Regions from separate parts of the Staphylococcus argenteus genome, predicted to be linked through region 1. Evidence: riboswitches for the same ligand, from Rfam matches in the RefSeq annotation. Region 1 holds a riboswitch; the other holds the start of a gene.
What was found. Region 1 has a riboswitch for lysine ahead of SAMSHR1132_RS06470 (aspartate kinase). Riboswitches for the same ligand answer to the same signal wherever they lie in the genome.

Region 1 (3,440 bases):
AATGATTTATTAATCGTTCAAAACCTTTCTAAAACAATCGACGGTGAAAAAGTATTAGATAATGTTTCATTTACAATGAATCCAAATGATAAAGCAATTTTAATTGGAGATAGTGAAATTGCGAAAACAACTTTGCTTAAAATATTAGCAGGTGAAATGGAACCAGATGAAGGTTCTTATAAATGGGGTGTCACTACATCATTAAGTTACTTCCCTAAAGATAACTCAGAATTCTTTGAAGGTGTAAATATGAACCTTGTAGATTGGTTGAGACAATATGCGCCTGAAGATGAACAAACTGAAACATTTTTACGTGGTTTCTTAGGTCGTATGTTATTTAGTGGTGAAGAAGTTAAGAAAAAAGCCAGTGTTCTTTCAGGTGGAGAAAAAGTTCGTTGTATGCTAAGTAAAATGATGTTATCAAGTGCAAACGTTCTTTTACTTGATGAACCGACAAACCATTTAGACTTAGAAAGTATTACTGCTGTCAATGATGGTCTTAAATCGTTTAAAGGTTCTATTATCTTTACTTCATATGACTTTGAATTTATCAATACTATCGCAAACCGTGTTATCGATTTAAATAAACAAGGTGGCGTTTCAAAAGAAATTCCTTATGAAGAATACTTGCAGGAAATTGGCGTTCTTAAATAAGCTGAGACTTAAAATCTCAATAACATATAATAATTAAAAGAGTTCGGCGAACATCTCAATGCAGATTTAGTGTTAAGGTGTTCGCCTTTTATTCATGCCACTTTATTTTCTGTCCCCTACTCAACATTCCATTAATGATTATCTGCTACTAAAAATTGTGTCCTGAATAATCCGCAGTGGTTTATACATAATTAAAATATTTTTAACAACGCTATACAGGAGAGGCACACACGAATCATATTAAATAAATCACTTTTTCACTTTGAATTTTCTGCTAATTCCAAAAAATCTAAATTATCGGTTTACATTCATAATTGTCATATGTATAATGAACACATACCAATTTAATAATATTTTGATGAGGCGCATCAATCATGAGTAAAGTTTAGATAACTGTCTGCTAACAGCTAAACTTGAAAGGGTGCGATGCCGAAGCGATTATAATAGCAGTTATAATTTGTTGGACTTTTTGGTTAAGAGCTGAGAGTTTGTCATTATTTAAAAATAATGGAGTGCATCACTTGTATATAGATTAAGAGCAAGTTCGCATTCCGAACTTGCTCTTTTTATATTATTGTGAGCCTTTCTTTTTAATTAGGAGGATTATATGGTGACAAGAAGTGTGTTAAAATTTGGCGGATCATCCGTCAGTGATTTTACAAAAATAAAAAATATAGCCGAAATGTTAAAATCACGAGTAAGTCAAGACGAACAACTCATCGTCGTTGTAAGTGCTATGGGTAATACAACCGATCAATTGATGACGAATGTATCGACATTAACGAAAGCACCAAAACAGCAGGAGCTTGCGCTACTATTAACAACTGGCGAGCAACAAACAGTCTCTTATTTATCGATGGTATTAAATGATATCGGTGTCAGAGCAAAAGCTATGACTGGCTATCAGGCGGGTATTAAAACAATTGGTCATCATTTAAAAAGCAAAATTGCTCAAATTAATCCTCAAACATTTGAACATGCCTTTCAAGATAATGATATTTTAGTCATTGCAGGATTTCAAGGTATCAATGAGCATCAAGAATTAACGACCTTAGGTAGAGGTGGTTCTGATACGACAGCAGTGGCACTTGCAGTCAGCAATCAAATTCCATGCGAAATCTATACAGATGTTGATGGCGTATACGCAACTGACCCTAGATTATTGCCAAAAGCAAAACGACTCGACGTTGTATCATATGAAGAAATGATGGAAATGAGTGCTCTAGGTGCAGGTGTTCTTGAAACTAGAAGTGTTGAATTAGCTAAAAATTATAATATCCCCATTTATTTAGGGAAAACATTATCAAATACGAAAGGAACATGGATTATGTCAAATGAAGAAATATTAGAGAAAAAAGCAGTGACAGGTGTGGCATTAGACAAACATATGATGCATGTCACGATTAGCTATCCCCTGCCCGACAATAAATTGCTCACACAATTATTTACAGAACTTGAAGAGGGATCAGTAAATGTAGATATGATTTCACAAATCGTAAATTTAGAAGGATTACAATTATCTTTTACAATTAAAGATAGTGATTACCAACAAATTTCAATGATTCTAGAAACTTTGCAAAAGCAATTTGAAGCATTAGCTTATAAAATCAATGAGCACTATGTCAAAATTTCATTAATCGGTTCTGGAATGAGAGATATGTCAGGTGTTGCATCACAAGCATTTTTAACATTGATTGAAAATAACATACCATTTTACCAAACAACAACCTCAGAAATTAGTATTTCATATGTTATCGATAATTTTAATGGTCAATTAGCAGTAGAAAAACTATATGACGCATTTAATATTTAATGGTAGAATTATTATTAAAAATATTCTAAAAATTGGAAATTATTACAAAATGGAGTGACTAGATATGACAAAATTAGCAGTAGTTGGTGCGACAGGATTAGTAGGTACTAAAATGTTAGAAACTTTAAATCGTAAAAATATTCCTTTCGATGAATTAGTGTTATTTTCATCAGCACGTTCTGCAGGGCAAGATATTGAATTTCAAGGAAAAACATATACAGTTCAAGAGTTGACTGATGATCGTGCAAGTGAACATTTCGATTATGTTTTAATGAGTGCTGGTGGCGGAACAAGTGAACATTTCGCCCCACTATTCGAAAAAGCTGGAGCAATCGTTATTGACAATTCGAGTCAATGGCGTATGGCAAAGGATATAGATTTAATTGTACCAGAGGTCAATGAACCAACATTTACAAGAGGCATTATTGCAAATCCAAACTGTTCAACAATACAATCTGTTGTTCCATTAAAAATATTACAAGATGCATATGGTTTAAAACGCGTTGCATATACAACGTATCAAGCAGTTTCAGGTTTAGGAATGAAAGGTAAAAAAGATTTAGCTGAGGGCGTAAATGGTAAAGCTCCTGAAGCATATCCACATCCAATTTATAATAACGTATTACCTCATATTGATGTTTTCTTAGAAAATGGGTATACAAAAGAAGAACAAAAAATGATTGATGAAACTAGAAAAATCTTAAATGCGCCAGATTTAAAAGTAACTGCAACATGTGCACGTGTCCCGGTTCAAGATAGCCATAGTGTTGAAATTGATGTAACACTTGATAAAGAAACAACAGCAGAAGATATTAAAGCATTATTTGATCAAGATGCACGTGTTGTATTAGTAGACAACCCAGAAAATAACGAATATCCAATGGCTATTAATTCTACAAATAAAGATGAGGTATTTGTTGGACGTATTCGTCGAGATGATTCATTGGATAATACCTTCCATGTATGGTGTACA
Region 2 (3,440 bases), 290 kb from region 1:
ATATAAAACATCAGGGCACTGGGATCACTATCAAGAAGATATGTTCCCGCCAATGCAATTAGATGAAACTGAATCAATGGTGTTACGCCCAATGAACTGTCCGCATCATATGATGATTTATGCTAATAAACCGCATTCATATCGTGAGTTACCAATTCGTATCGCTGAGTTAGGAACTATGCATAGATACGAAGCGAGTGGTGCAGTTTCAGGATTACAACGTGTTCGTGGTATGACTTTGAATGATTCACATATATTTGTTCGTCCAGATCAAATTAAAGAAGAATTTAAACGTGTTGTTAACATGATTATCGATGTTTATAAAGATTTCGGTTTCGAAGATTACAGCTTTAGATTAAGTTACAGAGATCCTGAAGATAAAGAAAAGTACTTTGACGATGATGACATGTGGAATAAAGCCGAAAATATGCTTAAAGAAGCAGCAGACGAGCTGGGCTTATCATATGAAGAGGCAATTGGTGAAGCGGCATTCTATGGTCCGAAATTAGATGTTCAAGTAAAAACTGCAATGGGAAAAGAAGAGACATTATCAACAGCGCAACTTGATTTCTTACTACCAGAACGTTTTGACTTAACTTATATTGGTCAAGACGGCGAACAACATCGTCCAGTTGTTATCCATCGTGGTGTTGTTTCAACTATGGAACGTTTTGTTGCCTTCTTAACTGAAGAAACAAAAGGTGCATTCCCAACTTGGTTAGCGCCAAAACAAGTACAAATTATTCCAGTTAATGTTGATTTGCATTATGATTACGCACGTCAATTACAAGATGATTTGAAATCTCAGGGTGTACGAGTGAATATTGATGATCGTAATGAAAAAATGGGATATAAAATTAGAGAAGCACAAATGCAAAAAATTCCATACCAAATTGTAGTTGGTGATAAAGAAGTAGAAAATAATCAAGTGAATGTTCGTCGATATGGTTCAAAAGACCAAGAAACAATGGAAAAAGACGAATTTATTTGGAGCTTAGTTGATGAAATTCGTTTGAAAAAACATAAATAATTAAGCTTATAATTTGATACAACATCATGGTGATATTATGATTCATGTTTTACAAGCTTGATAAAATTAAGTGAATACTGTATATTACAATATAGTTAAAATATTAAATTGAGTTAGAGGTTGCATGTTTAAAGAGTAACTTGTCAGAAGTATTTATGGTACATATGTTGAACAAGTGAAAGGTAAATATGCCGAAATAGATATAAACCATAAATTATATCTGTTGGGACAGTTTTCGAACAGGAACTGTACTGTCACTGAATGTGATGTGCTACCTTATATAGATAATAGCCAAAGTGGTTGCATATCTTATAGGTATGTAACCACTTTTTTACTTTGAATATCTTTGAAAGAAAATTAAATTGGGTATTAAGGTAATTAAAGGTTATTTATTTCTTGGCCTCTAAAACATGGAAAGGGAGCTTATATGTCAAAAGTTCAAAAGGAAAGTCACAATTCTGTCAAAAGGGGATTAAAAGATCGCCATATATCGATGATTGCGATTGGAGGTTGTATTGGTACTGGATTGTTTGTAACATCTGGTGGTGCTATTCACGATGCAGGTGCTCTTGGTGCATTAATTGGGTACGCAATTATCGGAGCAATGGTCTTTTTCTTAATGACTTCACTTGGAGAAATGGCTACTTATTTACCTGTATCGGGTTCGTTTAGTACCTATGCTACAAGATTTGTAGACCCGTCATTAGGTTTCGCACTTGGTTGGAATTATTGGTTTAACTGGGTTGTTACAGTTGCAGCTGATATAACGATTGCAGCGCAAGTTATTCAATATTGGACACCTTTGCAAGCTATACCTGCATGGGCGTGGAGTGCGTTATTCTTAGTGATTATTTTTAGCCTGAATTCATTATCTGTACGTGTATATGGTGAAAGTGAATATTGGCTAGCATTAATAAAAGTAGTTACTGTAATTATCTTCATTGCTATCGGCTTGCTGACAATTGTTGGTATTATGGGTGGACACTATGTAGGATTTGAAGTATTTAATAAAGGTGAAGGTCCAATTTTAGGTGGAAACTTAGGTGGTAGTCTATTATCTATTCTAGGTGTATTCTTAATTGCAGGTTTCTCATTCCAAGGTACGGAATTAATTGGAATTACTGCTGGAGAATCTGAAAACCCAGAGCGAGCAGTTCCAAAAGCAATTAAACAAGTATTTTGGAGAATCTTATTATTTTATATCTTAGCTATTTTTGTTATTGGTATGTTAATACCTTATGATAGCAGTGCGTTAATGGGTGGTGGCGATAACGTAGCAACTTCTCCATTTACATTAGTATTTAAAAATGCTGGGTTTGCATTTGCAGCATCGTTTATGAATGCAGTTATTTTAACGTCTGTTTTATCAGCGGGTAACTCAGGAATGTATGCTTCAACGCGTATGCTTTATTCAATGAGTAAAGACAAATTGGCGTTTGATACTTTTGGAAAAACAAATAAGAGCGGTGTACCTTACATGTCTCTATTAGTTACAGCTATAATTGTAGTCATTATTTTTGTATTACAAAGTGTTACAGAAGGTGCATATCAATATATTGTTGCAGCAAGTGGATTGACTGGCTTTATAGCATGGGTAGGTATTGCGGTAAGTCATTATCGCTTTAGAAGAGCATATGATAAACAAAATTACGACAAATCAAAATTAAAATATACAGCTAAACTATTCCCATTCGGTCCGATTTTTGCTGGTATCTTATGTGTTGTTGTAATAATTGGTCAAGATGTTGATTTTATTAAAACAGGTGATTTCAATTTTAGTCGCTTTTTGATTACTTATATGGGTATTCCTGTATTTTTAGCATTCTTTATCTATCATAAATTGAGATATAAAACGAAAAAAATCCCTCTTGAACAAGTTGATTTACGTCAAGATGTTTCGATGGATGAAATTAAAGGATAAATAAAAAATAAATAACGGTTATAGTGTTGACTTAAATGTGAATTGCTGTTATGATTAACAACGTTGAATACGAAACGAACCAAGTAGAAGCACCCGCTTCTCACCTGTAGCGACGCATAAAGCAGTTGGCAGGTTAATCACGTTACACATAACTGTGTATAAGGAAGAGCGGGTATTTTATACCTGCTCTTCCTTTTTGCTTGGTACAAATTTCGTAAAAATTTTGGAGGTGTCAACCATAGCAAAAGATCAAACTCAAATCAATGACAAAATTCGTGCAAAAGAATTACGTTTAATCGGTCAAGATGGTGAACAAATCGGTGTTAAATCAAAGCGAGAAGCTTTAGAAATGGCTGAACGTGTAGATTTAGACTTAGTGGTCGTTGCACCGAATGCGAAACCACCAGTTGCAAGAATTATGGATTACGGTAAATTCAAATTCGAACAACAGAAAAAAGAAAAAGAAATGAAAAAGAAACAAAAAATTAT

Region 2: linked by a shared signal. The riboswitch ahead of SAMSHR1132_RS07895 (amino acid permease) and the one ahead of SAMSHR1132_RS06470 (aspartate kinase) in region 1 are both predicted to bind lysine.

What each region holds. Positions count from the first base shown of each region.
Region 1 is NC_016941.1:1,376,869-1,380,308, forward strand. Features, by position in the region: gene SAMSHR1132_RS06465 (ABC-F family ATP-binding cassette domain-containing protein) at 1-654, shown strand, start outside; lysine riboswitch at 1,005-1,180, shown strand; gene SAMSHR1132_RS06470 (aspartate kinase) at 1,262-2,467, shown strand; gene SAMSHR1132_RS06475 (aspartate-semialdehyde dehydrogenase) at 2,532-3,440, shown strand, end outside.
Region 2 is NC_016941.1:1,665,668-1,669,107, reverse strand. Features, by position in the region: gene thrS (threonine--tRNA ligase) at 1-1,030, shown strand, start outside; lysine riboswitch at 1,137-1,312, shown strand; gene SAMSHR1132_RS07895 (amino acid permease) at 1,458-2,951, shown strand; ribosomal protein L20 leader region at 3,027-3,152, shown strand; gene infC (translation initiation factor IF-3) at 3,181-3,440, shown strand, end outside.